2 regions of the Limnohabitans sp. 2KL-3 genome follow, and region 2 is predicted to be linked to the other one. Evidence: riboswitches for the same ligand, from Rfam matches in the RefSeq annotation. Region 2 holds a riboswitch; the other holds the start of a gene.
What was found. A riboswitch is a leader RNA that binds a small molecule or an ion and turns the genes downstream of it on or off. The one in region 2 is predicted to bind S-adenosylhomocysteine.
Positions count from the first base shown of each region.

Region 1: it holds a riboswitch for S-adenosylhomocysteine, as region 2 does, so the genes downstream of both, ahcY (adenosylhomocysteinase) here and metH (methionine synthase) in region 2, are expected to answer to the same signal.

Region 1 is NZ_CXON01000033.1:9,138-17,026, forward strand. Features, by position in the region: gene AMM41_RS20800 (peptide chain release factor 3) at 1-950, opposite strand, end outside; gene AMM41_RS20805 (nucleotidyltransferase family protein) at 1,195-1,494, shown strand; gene AMM41_RS20810 (HepT-like ribonuclease domain-containing protein) at 1,527-1,859, shown strand; S-adenosyl-L-homocysteine riboswitch at 1,866-1,957, shown strand; gene ahcY (adenosylhomocysteinase) at 2,040-3,473, shown strand; gene AMM41_RS20820 (TlyA family RNA methyltransferase) at 3,651-4,499, shown strand; gene metF (methylenetetrahydrofolate reductase [NAD(P)H]) at 4,518-5,354, shown strand; gene AMM41_RS20830 (LysR substrate-binding domain-containing protein) at 5,752-6,708, shown strand; gene AMM41_RS20835 (protein-tyrosine phosphatase family protein) at 7,378-7,889, opposite strand, start outside.
Region 2 is NZ_CXON01000010.1:97,620-105,508, forward strand. Features, by position in the region: gene cynS (cyanase) at 1-142, shown strand, start outside; gene AMM41_RS13475 (RNA-binding domain-containing protein) at 344-2,074, shown strand; S-adenosyl-L-homocysteine riboswitch at 2,292-2,392, shown strand; gene metH (methionine synthase) at 2,448-5,159, shown strand; gene queC (7-cyano-7-deazaguanine synthase QueC) at 5,315-6,040, opposite strand; gene recQ (DNA helicase RecQ) at 6,661-7,889, shown strand, end outside.

The sequences.
Region 1 (7,889 bases), on a different contig from region 2:
TCGCGGTGGTTGGCGTCCATATTGGCTTGCACCTTGAACACCACGCCCGAGAACGCGCTGTCTTCGGGCTGGATTTCTTTGACCACGGGCTGTTTGTTGACCAGCAGATTGCTGGTGCGGGGCTTGGGCGCGGGGGCCAGGTCGACCAGCGCGTCCAGCACTTCCATCACACCGAAGTTGTTCACGCCGGAGCCAAAGAACACGGGCGTTTGTTTGCCCGCCAAGAACGCCGCTTCGTCAAACGCGGGCGATGCGCCAGTGGCCAGCTCCATGCTGTCCATGGCGGTTTGCCATTCCAGGCCAAAGCGCTCGGCCAATTGGGCTTGCTCGGTCAGGGGGATGGTTTCGAAGTCTTGCGGCAGGCGTTCGCTGCCCGAGTCAAACACCGTCATGGCCTGCGTGCGCAGGTTGATGATGCCGCCGAAGCTCTTGCCCTGGCCCACGGGCCAGGTCATGGGCACGCAGGGCATGCCCAGCTCGCGCTCGACTTCGTCCAGGATGTCGAGCGGGTCGCGCACTTCGCGGTCCATTTTGTTGACGAAGGTGATGATGGGCGTGTCGCGCTGACGGCAGACCTCGATCAGGCGGCGGGTCTGCGCTTCCACACCGTTGGCCGCGTCAATGACCATGAGCGCCGAGTCCACCGCCGTGAGCACGCGGTAAGTGTCCTCGCTGAAATCTTTGTGGCCGGGGGTGTCGAGCAGGTTGATGACGTGCTCGCGGTAGAGCATCTGCATCACGGACGAAGCCACCGAGATGCCACGCTGCTTTTCGATTTCCATCCAGTCGGACGTGGCGTGGCGTGAGGCCTTGCGGGCCTTGACCGAGCCGGCGATCTGGATCGCGCCCGAAAACAGCAAGAGCTTTTCAGTCAGCGTGGTTTTACCGGCATCGGGGTGGGAAATGATGGCAAACGTCCGGCGGCGCCGGGTTTCGTGGGCGTAGGTCACAAGGGGGTCCTGATCGGGGTGGCACCGCAGGGGTGCTGAGCGGGCGGCCAAGGGTGGCCGCGATGGGGGAGATTTTAACGGGCCAAGGGGGGTGCCTTCTGGGCGCTGTGAGTGAGGTGAATCCCCTTGTAGGAGCGACGCCCTCGTCGCGAAAAGCCTGGCAGGCCACGAACCATTGCCCGGGGGGCTCCCACAGTTGGCATCCACTTTCGCCACTGTTTGAACTGTTTCATAATGATCGCTTATGAACATCGCGCCTCAACAGCAAGCCCTCATTGCCGATATTTGTCGGCGTTATAAGGTTCGCCGCATGCAAATGTTTGGATCGGCTGCGCAAGGGCAAGAAAGGTCTGATAGCGATGTCGACTTGTTGGTCGAATTCATTCCCAACCAATACCCCACAGGCTTTGCGCTGGTGGACATGCAACATGAGCTGTCCATGGTCTTTGATGGAAAGAGCGTGGATTTGGCTTTTCCCTCGGTGTTGAACAACCCCTTCAGACGCAAGGCCATTGAGCCCCAATTGCGTTTACTTTACCAATGAGCACTGACCGCGCACCTGCGCACTTGGCCGACATGCTTGGTTTTTCTGAGGAGCTGCAATCCTTGGTTGTGGGCTTGAGTCCCACAGAGTTCCAAAGTCAAAGAGTTTTGTGCCTCGCTGTTGAGAAATTGTTCATTAATTTGGGTGAGGCTGCGGCCAGGATAGGGGATTCAAATGTTCAATTTCCTCAAATTCCTTGGCGACAAATGATTGGTTTGCGCAACATCCTGGCACACGGTTATGAACAGGTCGCCCACGAAATCCTTTACCAAACCATTGTGCAAGAGCTGCCAGCCCTCAGCGAGAGTCTGCGTGTTGCGTTGCAGGACCGTGTTCACGGCAGCCCTGTGAGCGGCTCGCTATAATCAGCAACTTCCGAGGAGCGTTGCAGCGCCCACCAGCCCCAAAGCTGGCAGCAGGCGTGAGGCTCGGAACCTTCAAACAGCAACGACGCTCATCCACACGACGTGCGGTGAGCCTGTACCTTCCATTCAGTGCTTTCATCCATGCGTGTGGCTTTTTCACATTGCTTTGGAGCTTTTCTCATGAATGCACGTATGCCTTCCACCGTTAACGCTGATTGCGTGATTGCCGACATCGGCCTGGCCGATTGGGGCCGCAAAGAAATCAAAATCGCCGAGACCGAAATGCCCGGCCTGATGGCCATCCGCGAAGAGTTCAACGCAGCGCAGCCCTTGAAGGGCGCTCGCATCACCGGCTCGCTGCACATGACCATCCAGACGGCCGTGCTGATCGAGACCCTGCAAGCCCTGGGCGCTGACGTGCGTTGGGCTTCTTGCAACATCTTCTCGACCCAAGACCACGCCGCTGCGGCGATTGCCGCCAAGGGCACGCCCGTTTTTGCCATCAAGGGCGAGACCCTGGCCGACTATTGGGATTACACCCACCGCATTTTTGACTTTGGCCCCGCAGGCACGCCCGGCGAAGGCCCCAACATGATCTTGGACGACGGCGGCGACGCCACGCTGCTCATGCACCTGGGCAAGCGCGCCGAAACCGACGCGTCCTTGATCGCCAACCCCACCAGCGAAGAAGAGACCTGCCTGTTCAACGCCATCAAGGCCAAGCTGGCTGTGGACCCCACCTGGTACAGCCGCAAGGGTGCGCACATCATTGGCGTGACCGAAGAGACCACCACCGGCGTGCTGCGCCTGAACGAAATGGCCGCCAAAGGCAGCCTGATGTTCCGCGCCATCAACGTGAACGACTCGGTGACCAAGAGCAAGTTCGACAACCTGTACGGCTGCCGTGAATCCTTGGTCGACTCCATCAAACGCGCCACCGACGTGATGATCGCCGGCAAAGTGGCTGTGGTGGCCGGTTACGGTGACGTGGGCAAGGGTTCGGCCCAAGCCCTGCGTGCCTTGAGCGCCCAAGTCTGGGTGACCGAAATCGACCCGATCAACGCCCTGCAAGCCGCGATGGAAGGCTTCAAGGTTGTGACCATGGAATACGCCGCCGACAAGTGCGACATCTTCGTGTCAGCCACCGGCAACAAGAACGTGATCCGCTACGAGCACATGGCCGCCATGAAAGACGAAGCCATCGTCTGCAACATCGGTCACTTTGACAACGAAATCGACGTCGCTTCGCTGGACAAGTGCCAGTGGGACGAGATCAAGCCCCAAGTCGACCACGTCATCTTCCCCGATGGCAAGAAGATCACCTTGTTGGCCAAAGGCCGCCTGGTGAACCTGGGTTGCGCCACCGGCCACCCCAGCTTTGTGATGTCGTCTTCGTTTGCCAACCAGACCATTGCCCAGATCGAGCTGTTCACCAAGCAAGACCAATACGAGTCCGGCAAGGTCTATGTGTTGCCCAAGCATTTGGACGAGAAAGTGGCCCGTTTGCACCTGAAGAAAGTCGGCGCGATGCTGACCGAGCTGAGCGACGAGCAAGCGTCTTACATCGGCGTGTCCAAGAATGGTCCTTACAAGGCCGACACTTACCGCTATTGATGCGCTGAGTGGGTTGAGGGGTTCAGCCTTCGTGGTGTTTTTGCGACGTCACGTCGGGGCTGAACCCGCCGACCTACAGATGCCGCTCCGTAGGTCGGTGGCTTTAGCCCCGACATGCTTGATCCTGCACCATCGCGCGTACATCCCTCCCACCATTGTTTGACTGAATCCAACCGCATGCGCATTGACCAACTTCTCGTCGAACGTGGCTTGGCCGCCTCCCGCTCACAAGCCCAGCGACTCATTGCTGGGGGCGTGAAGTGGCAGCAGCCCGACGGCCAGTGGCGCACCGTCGTCAAAAACCGCGACGAGGTGCCCGAGAGCGCAGCCCTGGAGTTGCTGGACGACGCCGAGTCGCGTTATGTCTCGCGTGGCGGTCTCAAGCTCGAAGGCGCATTGAAGGCCACGGGTGTGCAGGTGGACGGCTTGCGCTGTCTGGACGTGGGCCAAAGCACAGGCGGTTTCACCGACTGTTTGCTGCAGCACGGCGCGGCCGAGGTGGTGGGCATTGACGTGGGCCATGCCCAGGTGCACCCGCGCATCAGCCAGGATGAACGGGTGATTTGCATCGAAGGCGTGAATGCCCGCGAGCTGGAGCCCGGTGACGAACGCATTCCCGATGCGCTGGAAGGCTTTGACCTGATGGTGGGCGATGTGTCGTTCATCTCGCTCACGCTGGTGCTGCCGGGCGTGGTGCATTTGCTCAAACCCACAGGCCAATTGCTGATGCTGGTCAAACCCCAGTTTGAATTGCAACCCGGTCAGGTGGGCAAGGGCGGCATCGTGAAAGGCGACACGCATTTTCCCTTCATCGAAAACCGCGTGCGCACGGCTTTGACCGAGCTGGGCATGAAGGTCACCGCCTGGCTGGACAGCCCGATTGCGGGGGGTGACGGCAACCATGAATTTTTTGTGCAGGCCTGCTGGCCCGACCCGGCGGTCGTTTTGCCCGCTCGCGAGGCCACCCGTGTGGCGCACGAGGCCGATCTGGCCGCCAAGGCCTATGCCAAGGCCAACGACTATTGAATTTTTGAAGGTGTTGTGATGTCTGGTTTGAAACTGCCCATCAGCTTGGAATTTTTTCCACCCAAAACGCCCGAAGGTGCAGAAAATCTGCGCGGCGTGCGCGAAAAGTTGTACGCCCTGAAGCCTGAGTTTTGCTCGGTCACTTACGGCGCAGGCGGGTCGACGCAAGAGGGCACCTTTTCCACCGTGAGCGCCATCCTGAGCGAGGGTGTCGCAGCCGCTTCGCACTTTTCGTGCATTGGCGCGACCAAGGCTTCGGTGCGCGAAGAGCTGGCCACGCTCAAGGCCATGGGGGTCAAGCGCTTGGTGGCTTTGCGCGGCGACTTGCCCAGCGGCTATGGCGCAGGTGGCGAGTTCCACTACGCCAGCGATCTGGTGGCCTTTATCCGGGCCGAGACGGGTGACGATTTCCACATCGAAGTGGCGGCTTACCCCGAAATCCACCCCCAAGCCAAGTCGCCCGAGTCCGACTTGCAAGCATTTGCCACCAAGGTCAAGGCCGGTGCTAACTCGGCCATCACCCAATATTTTTACAACAGCGATGCCTACTTCCGCTTTGTAGACGATGCCTACAAACTCGGCGTGGACGTGCCCGTGGTGCCCGGCATCATGCCCATCACCAGTTCCTCGCAGCTGCTGCGTTTTTCCGACGCTTGTGGTGCCGAGATCCCGCGTTGGATCCGCTTGCGTTTGCAAGGCTATGGCGATGATGTGGAGTCCATCAAGGCCTTTGGCCTGGATGTGGTGAGTGACCTGTGCGAGCAACTCATCAACGGCGGCGTGCCCGCCATTCACTTCTACACCATGAACCAAAGCGCCTCCACCGCCGAGATCGTGCGCCGCTGCAATTTGTAAAAGCGCCACCCTCAGGTCACTGGCTGACGGCCTCTGTGTAGGAGCCCCGCCCCCGGGGCGATGGGGTGTGGTCTGCGAGGCTTGATCGCGACGAGGGCGTCGCTCCTACAGGGTAAATGTGAAGCCATGCATCAGGGTCACCGGCTGACTGCCTGTTTGTAGGAGCCCCGCCCCCGGGGCGATGAGTGGTGGTCTGCGAGGCTTGATCGCGACGAGGGCGTCGCTCCTACAGGGGAAATGTAGAGCCATGCATCAGGGTCACTGGCTGCCTGCCTGTTTGTAGGAGCCCCGCCCCCGGGGCGATGAGTGGTGGTCTGCGAGGCTTGATCGCGACGAGGGCGTCGCTCCTACAAAGCCCCAAAGGCCCAACGCCCCAACGCTCAACCATAATCGCGCCATGGAAACGAAATGGTTGGAAGATTTTGTGAGTTTGGCCGAAACGCGCAGTTTCAGCCGTTCGGCGCAGTTGCGGCACGTCACGCAACCGGCGTTTTCCCGGCGCATCCAGTCGCTGGAGGCCTGGGCTGGGGCAGATTTGGTGGACCGCAGCTCTTACCCCACCAGCTTGACCCCCGCCGGGGAGACTTTGTACGGGCAAGCCTTGGAGTTGCTGCAGTCCTTGCAGACCACCCGCGCCATGCTGCGCAGCCATGCCAGTGCGGGGCAGGATGTGCTGGAGTTCGCGGTGCCGCACACATTGGCGTTGACCTTTTTTCCTGCTTGGTTGGCACGTTTGCGCGAGGGTTTTGGGCCCATCAAAACCCGGCTCATGGCCTTGAATGTGCACGATGCCGCCATGCGTTTGGTGGAAGGGGGCTGCGATGTGTTGATCGCTTATCACCACCCCTCACAGCCCTTGCAGCTGGACCCTGAGCGCTACGACATGGTGGTGCTGGGCCACGAGGAGATGGCCCCTTACGTGAAGGCCGATGCAGCGGGTGAGCCTTTGTTTCGTTTGCCCGGCAGCAGTGCCAGGCCTTTGCCCTATTTGGGTTATGCCCCTGGGGCTTATTTGGGGGCGGTGACCGATTGGATGTTGAAGCAATCGGGCACGGTGATTCATGTGGACCGTGTGTACGAGACCGACATGGCCGAGGGTTTGAAGGGCATGGCGCTTGAGGGCCATGGTCTGGCGTTTTTGCCGCAAAGTGCGGTGACCAAGGAATTGGAGTCGGGTGCTTTGGTGCGTGCTTTTTTGCCGCACGAACCGCCCATGGTGCTGACCATGGAGGTGCGGGCTTACCGCGAAAAGTCACGCCACAAGCCCTTGGCAGGTCGCTCGGTGCAAGATTTGTGGGCCTATTTGGTCCGCACAGCCGTCGATTCAGGCAGCGATGGGGGCCTTGCCACTTGAGCGTTTTTGTCTGGGTGGTGGTCTGCAAGGCTTGATCGCGACGAGGGCGTCGCGCCTACAGGGGGACTGTGGGAGCCCAGTTACAGGGGCATGGTTGACTGCCTGTTTGTAGGAGCCCCGCCCCCGGGGCGATGGGTGGTGGTCTGCGAGGCTTGATCGCGACGAGGGCGTCGCTTCTACAGGGGGAATGTGGGAGCCCAGTTTCATGGTCACTGGCTGACTGCCTTTTTGTAGGAGCCCCGCCCCCGGGGCGATGGGTGGTGGTCTGCGAGGCTTGATCGCGACGAGGGCGTCGCTCCTACAGGGGGACTGTGGGAGCCTAGTTAAAGGGTCATGGTTGCCTGCCTGTTTGTAGGAGCCCCGCCCTCGGGGCGATGGGTGGTGGTCTGCGGGGTTTGATCGCGACGAGGGCGTCGCTCCTACAGGGGGACTGTGGGAGCCTAGTTAAAGGGTCATGGTTGCCTGCCTGCTTGTAGGAGCCCCGCCCCCGGGGCGATGGGTGGTGGTCTGCGAGGCTTGATCGCGACGAGGGCGTCGCTCCTACAGGGGGAATGTGGGAGCCCAGTTTCAGGGGTTATGGTTGACTGCCTGTTTGTAGGAGCCCCGCCATCAGTTCAATGTACCTGCTCATGGCCCTGCATCAGGCACCCCCCCCTTTGGCTGTGAGATTCAAATGCCTTGCGCAGGCCAGCGCAGCACGAACTGGCGCTGGGCTTCGGTTTCGGGGCTGTGGGGTTCTTGGGCATGTTTGTCGACTGCGCGCCATTTTTGGGCCAGCAGGTCCAGCGCCTGTTCGGGCGACAGGCCTTGCGACACCAGCCAAGTGGCGGCCACGGTGCCGGTGCGGCCAATGCCGGCGCGGCAGTGCAGGTACACCTTGCCGCCTTGGTCCAGTGCGGTTTGCACATCGTTCAGGATGGCCTGCATGCCGGCCACGCTGGGCACACCAAAATCGGTGATCGGGTGGGAGAGGCGTTGGGCAGGCCGTGGTGCTGTGGTCTCAGGCCCCGACAGGGGCAAGGGCAGCGGCTGGTAGGGCGGCACCGGGTCGTGTGGCGAGGTCAGGTCCACAAAGTGGGTGATGCCCGCATCGGCCAGGGCCGCCAGCCGCTCAGCCAAGGCCTCTGCGCCCAAAAGCCCCGGATGCTCGCCTGCCAACACGCGGCCGGTCCAGAGCCAGT
Region 2 (7,889 bases):
GGAACTGATCCACGAAGAGTTTGGCGACGGCATCATGAGCGCCATCGACTTCAGCATGGACATCGTGCGCCAGCCCGACCCCAAGGGCGACCGCGTGAACGTGGTGCTGTCGGGCAAGTTCTTGCCTTACAAGCAGTACTGATCGGGCGTGCCCGTCAAGGGCGCCAATAAAAGCCGTGGTGAACCAGTTTCACCACGGCTTTTTTGCTTCTTTCGATCTGGCAATTGAACAGGTGAGGCCAAAAAGCACACAAATTGATTAAAAATAGCTTTTCGCCATAAAAGCCACCAACTCCCCACCACGAGCCCCAGCTTGGACAAAAAACAACTCACCGAGAGCGACATGCGTGACACCACCATGCTTGTTGTGCTTCAGAACTTACTCACCCAATCGCGTGAGCGGGCGACCCTTGAATTCAAGTCCAACTGGGATCATGCGGAGGTCATTGGTGAATACATCTCTGCCCTTGCCAACGCGGCAGCCTTGGAGGGGCATGAGCGTGCCTGGCTGATTTGGGGCGTTGATGACACCACCCGTGAGGTGAAGGGCACCACATTTGATCCCTTCAGTCAGAAAGTCAGATCGGACAAAGGCAGTGGCAATCAGGCCTTGGTCATGTGGCTGCAGTATTTGACGCAACCCCGTGCCGACTTCCATTTCCACGAACTATCACACCCCAATGGTCGTGTCGTTTTGCTGGAGATTCACCCCGCCCGCAGTGCGCCTGTTGCATTCAAGAATGTCCGGTACATCCGCATCGACAGCCACAAGGTCAAGTTGGCAGAGCAGCCTGACAAAGAGGCCAGGTTGTGGGCTCAACTGGGCTTGAAAGAGGATTGGACTGGCGAGGTGGTGCCGGGGGCTACCTGGAGTGATCTGGACCCTGAGGCGGTGATCGCCGCCCGTCAGCGTTACACAGAATTTTGTATTCGTGGTGAGCCCGATGCACGCAGGTACGAGGCCATCCGCGCCGAGGTGGCTGGCTTGAGTGATGTGACCCTGCTGAACAAAGCGCGCATCACCAAGCAGGGGCGGATCACGCGGTCGGCTTTGTTGCTGTTGGGCAAAGACGAGGCTGCGCATTTTCTGTCGCCGGTGGATGCGAAGATTCACTGGATCTCGCGTGATGCCAACAGCACTTCGTCACCGTCTTACCCTTTTGGGATTCCATTTTTGCTGGCGACGGACCGGGTCTTTGGGCGTATTCGCAATGAAACTGTGGATCACCTGCCGGACGGAACACTTTTTCCCACACCCGTGCAGCAATACGATGCGTGGGTGGTCCGGGAAGCGCTTCATAACTGCGTGGCCCATCAAGACTATTTGTTGGGTGGCAAGATCAATGTCGTGGAACACGCGGACCGTTTGGTGCTGACTAATTTGGGGGAGTTCATTCCACAGAGTGTGGAATGGATGCTGGAGCATCAGTCACCGCCAGAGCATTACCGCAACCAATGGTTGATTGACGGCATGATCCGCTTGCGCATGATCGAACAAGCTGGCAGTGGCATTCGCCGCATGTTCGTGACCCAACGTGAGCGGTTTTTCCCCCTGCCGGATTACGCGTTTGACACCAGCCCCCAAGGTCATCCCCGTGTAGAGTTGACGCTGGCTGGGCGCATGATGGATGCCAAGTTTGCGCGAGCCTTGATGGCACGAACCGATTTGAGCTTGCAGCATGTGTTGTTGCTGGACAAAGTCCAAAAGGGACATGCCTTGGCGACCAGAGAAATCAAGCTGTTGCGCGAATTGGGCTTGGTCGAAGGCCGTGCGCCGAAGTTGTTTATTTCTGCCAAGGTGGCCGATGCTGCGGGTCAAAAAGCACGTTACATCCACAACCGTGGGCTTGACGACCAGCATTACCAGCAGTTGGTGGTTGGGTACTTGCGCAAATATAAACAGGCCAAACGGACTGATTTTGACGAACTGTTGACGAACAAATTGGCGGCTGTGTTGACCCCGGAGCAAAAAGCCAACAAGGTGAAAAATTTACTCCAAGCCATGAAGCGAGCCCAGATCATTGATTGTGAAGGCCCTCGATCTGCGGCGGTCTGGTTCTTGTCTAAAAGTTGAAAAATTAGATTAGCCTTTAGCTAAGAAAATTCGTTTTTCGAGACTAAGTTGTTGATTTAATTGATGTCTAGATGTCCGAATATGGATGTATTTAGACAAGGATTAAGGCTCTCGGCGCTGCCAGGTGTGTCTTGACGTCAACGATATTCAATCCCGCATCCTGACGGATTGCTCTATTCATCAAGGGCTTAAGAATCAACAAGCCTTAAAATCCCAGCTTCCCAAGGAGCGTTGCAGCCCGCCGCCGTCAAGGCGCAGCAGGTCAGGCTTGGGGCCGTTCAATGTCTGAATGATCTTGCACAACGACGCTCACCTGAATGCCTAAGGTGAGCCTGTGTCTGTTGTCGCGTCTGAAATCCTGTCTGTTCCTCCCATGAAGTTGTCCGGTCTGGAGCCTGTCTCCATCGGCACCGGTGCCCTGTTTGTCAATGTGGGTGAGCGCACCAACGTGACCGGCTCCAAGGCCTTTGCCCGCATGATTTTGAATGGCGAGTACGAGCAGGCTTTGGCCGTGGCGCGTCAGCAGGTCGAAAACGGTGCGCAGGTCATCGACGTGAACATGGACGAGGCCATGCTCGACAGCCAGGCGGCCATGGTGCGGTTTTTGAACCTGATGGCCGGTGAGCCCGACATCGCCCGCGTGCCGGTGATGGTGGATTCGAGCAAGTGGACGGTGATCGAAGCCGGTCTGCGCTGCATCCAGGGCAAGGGCATCGTCAACTCGATCAGCATGAAAGAAGGTTTGGATGAGTTCAAGCGCCAGGCCAAGCTGGTCAAGCGCTATGGCGCGGCCGCTGTGGTCATGGCGTTTGATGAAAAAGGCCAGGCCGACACCTACGAACGCAAGATCGAGATTTGCGAACGCGCTTACCGTGTGCTGGTCGATGAGGTGGGCTTCCCGCCCGAAGACATCATTTTTGACCCCAACATTTTTGCCATCGCCACCGGCATCGAAGAGCACAACAACTACGCCGTCGACTTCATCGAAGCCACGCGCTGGATCAAGCAGAACCTGCCGGGTGCCAAGGTGTCGGGCGGTGTGTCCAACGTGTCCTTCAGTTTCCGGGGCAACGACCCGGTGCGCGAAGCGATTCACACCGTGTTCCTGTACCACGCGATCAAAGCCGGCATGGACATGGGCATCGTGAACGCGGGCATGGTCGGCGTGTACGACGACCTGGAGCCCACGCTGCGCGAGCGGGTCGAAGACGTGGTGCTGAACCGCCGCCCCGATGCAGGTGAGCGTTTGGTCGAAGTGGCCGACAGCGCCAAAGGCGCAGCCAAAGATGAGACCACCAAGCTGGCCTGGCGCGGCACGACCGATGCGCCCGTGAGCGTGGCGCAGCGTTTGTCACATTCTTTGGTGCATGGGATCACCGACTTCATCAGCGACGATACAGAAGAGGCGTATCGCGAGATTCTGGCCAAGGGCGGTCGCCCCTTGCATGTCATCGAAGGCCCGTTGATGGATGGCATGAACGTGGTCGGTGACCTCTTCGGCCAGGGCAAGATGTTCTTGCCACAGGTGGTGAAAAGTGCCCGCGTGATGAAGCAGGCCGTGGCGCATTTGCTGCCCTACATCGAAGCAGAAAAACTCGCACAAGAAGCCGCAGGCGAAGACGTGAAAGCCAAGGGAAAGATCGTGATCGCCACCGTCAAAGGTGATGTGCACGACATCGGCAAAAACATCGTCACGGTGGTTTTGCAGTGCAACAACTTTGAAGTGGTCAACATGGGCGTGATGGTGCCCTGCCACGAGATCCTGGCCAAGGCCAAAGAAGAAAACGCCGACATCATTGGTCTGTCGGGCCTGATCACGCCCAGCCTCGAAGAGATGCAGTACGTGGCGGCCGAGATGGAAAAAGACCCGTATTTCCGCGAACGCCAAATGCCCTTGCTGATTGGCGGCGCCACTTGCAGCCGTGTGCACACCGCCGTGAAAATCGCGCCCAACTACTCAGGCCCTGTGGTCTATGTGCCCGATGCGTCGCGCAGCGTGGGTGTGGCGCAGGGTTTGCTGTCCGAGCAAGCGGCCAAGTTCATCGCCGACCTGAACACCGATTACGCCAAGGTGCGCGAGCAGCACGCCAACAAAAAACAAACACCGATGTGGACGCTGGCCCAAGCCCGCGCCAACAAGACGCCCATCGACTGGTCCCAAGGCGTGCCCGCCGCGCCCAAGTTCATTGGTCGCCGTGTGTTCAAAAACTACGACCTGGCCGAGATCGCGCAGTACATCGACTGGGGCCCCTTCTTTCAGACCTGGGACTTGGCCGGACCTTTCCCCGCCATCCTGGATGACGAAGTCGTGGGCGAGCAGGCGCGCAAGGTGTATGCAGATGGCCAAGCCATGTTGCAAAAAATCATCGACGGCCGCTGGGTCACGGCCAACGCCGTGCTGGGCCTGTACCCCGCCAATACGGTGAACGATGACGACATAGCGCTTTACACCGATGCATCGCGCAGCCAAGTCGCCATGACCTGGCGCGGCCTGCGTCAACAAACAGAAAAGCAACGAATTGAAGGCGTCATGCGCCCCAGCCGCTGCCTGGCCGACTTCGTCGCGCCGCAAGGCACAGCGCCAGACCATGTGGGCGTGTTCGCAGTCACCGCAGGCATTGGTGCCGACAAACGCGCAGCAGCCTTTGAAGCCGCACACGACGACTACAGCGCCATCATGCTCAAGTCCCTGGCCGACCGCCTGGCCGAAGCTCTGGCCGAGTGCCTGCACAAAAAAGTGCGCACCGACCTGTGGGGTTACGCGACAACCGAGTCGCTGAGCAACGAAGACCTGATCGCTGAAAAATACCAGGGCATCCGCCCCGCACCCGGCTACCCCGCCTGCCCTGATCACAGCGCCAAACAAGCCATGTTCGACGTGCTGCAATGTCAGGACATCGGCATGGGCCTGACCGAAAGCCTGGCCATGACGCCTGCGGCCAGCGTGAGCGGTTTCTACATCGCGCACCCCGAGGCGCAGTACTTCAGCGTGGGCAAAGTGGGTGACGACCAGGTGCAGGACTTGGCCCAGCGCAGCGGCGTGGAGGTCAAAGCCCTGCAGCGTTTGCTGGCACCGAATCTGTAAAACCGCAGCGCCAAGCGGCAGAAGCCTCCGCAGGCTGTTGCCAAAATGTGTGACCTTGTACTGTGGGGTGATGCCGTTTCAGGCCACGACACATGGTCACCGTGGATGAGGGTGTTCCTGCATCAACAGGAACACTTGGGAAGCACTGGACGACTTCAAGCGGTGGTGGATGCCCAGCGAGAAAATCCTGCTGCCCTGAGCTGACATGCCGGGCATTGGCCGCAGCCATAGCCCCAGTCGTGGTGTTGCGTGCGCTCGCCCAGGTAACAGGTGTGGGTGTGTTCCACGATCAAGTCCACCAGCGCTTGGCCGCCCCCTTGGGGCTGAGCCTGTTGTCCCAGGTCGTGTGCCAATTGCCAAGTCTGCGCCTTGTCGATCCACATCAGTGGCGTTTCGATCAACAGCTTGCGGTCCATGCCCAGCGACAGGGCCACCTGCATGGCCTTCATGGTGTCGTCGCGGCAGTCGGGGTAGCCCGAAAAATCGGTCTCACACACGCCTGTGACGATGACTTGCAAACCTCGGCGATAGGCCAAAGCGGCGGCGAGCGTGAGGAACAGCAAGTTGCGTCCGGGCACAAAGGTGTTGGGCAGGCCGGAGCTTTCCATTTCAATGGCCGTGTCGCGGGTCAAAGAGGTTTCGCTGATCTGGCCCAGGATGCCCGCGTCCAGCAGGTGGTCTTCGCCCATTTTGGAGGTCCATTGCGGGAATTCCGCCTTGATGGCGGCCAGCACGTTCAGCCGGGCGTCCAGCTCGACTTTGTGGCGCTGTCCGTAGTCAAACGCCAAGGTTTCGACGCGTTCGTAACGGCTCAAAGCATGGGCCAGGCAGGTGGTGGAGTCCTGACCACCAGAAAACAGGACAAGGGCGGAGGTGTGCATGGGCTGGGATGGTAACGCTATGGATTGGCAGAGTGTTGTCAGAGTCTGGTTGCGGCGGAGCGCGTTTGGAAGGGGCCGGCGGCGGGCTCCTCATGAGGCGGGGGTACGCCAAAATCGTCGCCCGCCGCCGGCCCCTTCCAAACGCTGGTGGTGGTCGTCAGTTTTGCTGGCGGTGACAGATGTCCCTACTGGCGATATAGATCCGGCCCGATGAAGTTTGCAAAAACGCATTTTTGTGGGAGCGGCGCCCTCGCCGCGATAGAGCCTCGCAGACCACCACCCATCGCCCCGAGGGCGGGGCTCCCACACTGATCGCTGTGCCCAAGAAAAGCCGTTGACTTCAAACTTCACAGGGCCGAATCAATAAATGCTGGCCTTGGGGGTTGCTGGTCGCGCAGCCCATGGTCTTGCGTGGGTGGGTGAGGGCGGGCAGAGGGTGACGATTTTGGCGTACCCCCGCCGCATGAGGAACCCTGTGCCCGCCCTCACCCACCCACACCACACCCGCTAAACCAAGACGACACCCACCCACACCACACCCGCAAAAACTCAAGTGGCACACGCAAAACCCAAGCCATCGATAGAGGACAATCAAGCCTTCTAAAAGCCACCAAACCCCAGTGTCCCCCCACCTCCCCATCCTGCGCGAAGTTTTTGGCTACGACGCCTTTCGCGGCCCACAGCAAGCCATCATTGACCATGTGGCCGCTGGGGGCGATGCGCTGGTGCTCATGCCCACGGGCGGGGGTAAATCGCTGTGCTACCAAATTCCGGCCATTGCGCGCCAACGTGCAGGCCACGGCATCACGGTCGTTGTTTCACCCCTGATCGCGCTGATGCACGACCAAGTGGGTGCCCTGCACGAAGCAGGCGTCAGCGCCGCCTTCCTCAACTCCACCCTCACCAGCGAAGAAGCCAGCGACATCGAACGGCGTTTGCTGCGCGGTGAGATCACCCTGCTGTATGCCGCGCCCGAGCGCGTCACCAACGCCCGCTTTCTGGCACAGATGGACTCGCTGCAAGAGCGAGGGCTGCTCAGCCTGTTTGCGATCGACGAAGCGCATTGCGTGAGCCAATGGGGCCACGACTTCCGGCCCGAATACCGGGGCCTGTCGGTGCTGCACGAGCGCTACCCCAGCGTGCCGCGTGTGGCGCTCACCGCCACGGCCGATGCGCTCACGCGTGCCGACATCGTCGAACGCCTGCAACTGGAAAGCGCCGAGCTGTTCATCAGCAGCTTTGACCGGCCCAACATCCGCTACACCATCGTCGAGAAAAAAGACGCCAGCACCCAGCTGCTGCGCTTCATCGAGCGGGAACACCCCGAAGAAGCGGGCGTGGTCTATTGCCAGTCGCGCAAGCGGGTCGAAGAGATCGCGGTCATGTTGTGCGAAGCGGGTATTCACGCGCTGCCGTACCACGCGGGGCTGGACACCGCCGTGCGCCAGCGCCACCAAAACGAGTTTTTGCGCGAAGAGGGTGTGGTGATGGTGGCCACGGTGGCCTTTGGCATGGGCATCGACAAGCCCGATGTGCGTTTTGTGGCGCACCTGGACATGCCCAAAAACATCGAAGGCTACTACCAGGAGACCGGCCGCGCCGGGCGCGACGGCCTGGCGTCTGACGCTTGGATGGCCTATGGCCTGCAAGACGTGGTGAACCAGCGCCGCATGATCGACGAGAGCCCGGCAGGTGAAGAGTTCAAGCAAGTCATGCGCGGCAAGCTCGACGCCTTGCTGGCCCTGGCCGAAGCGACCGATTGCCGACGCGTGCGGCTTTTGGGCTACTTTGGCGAGCCCAGCACGCCCTGCGGCAATTGCGACAACTGCCTGCACCCGCCGCAGGTGTG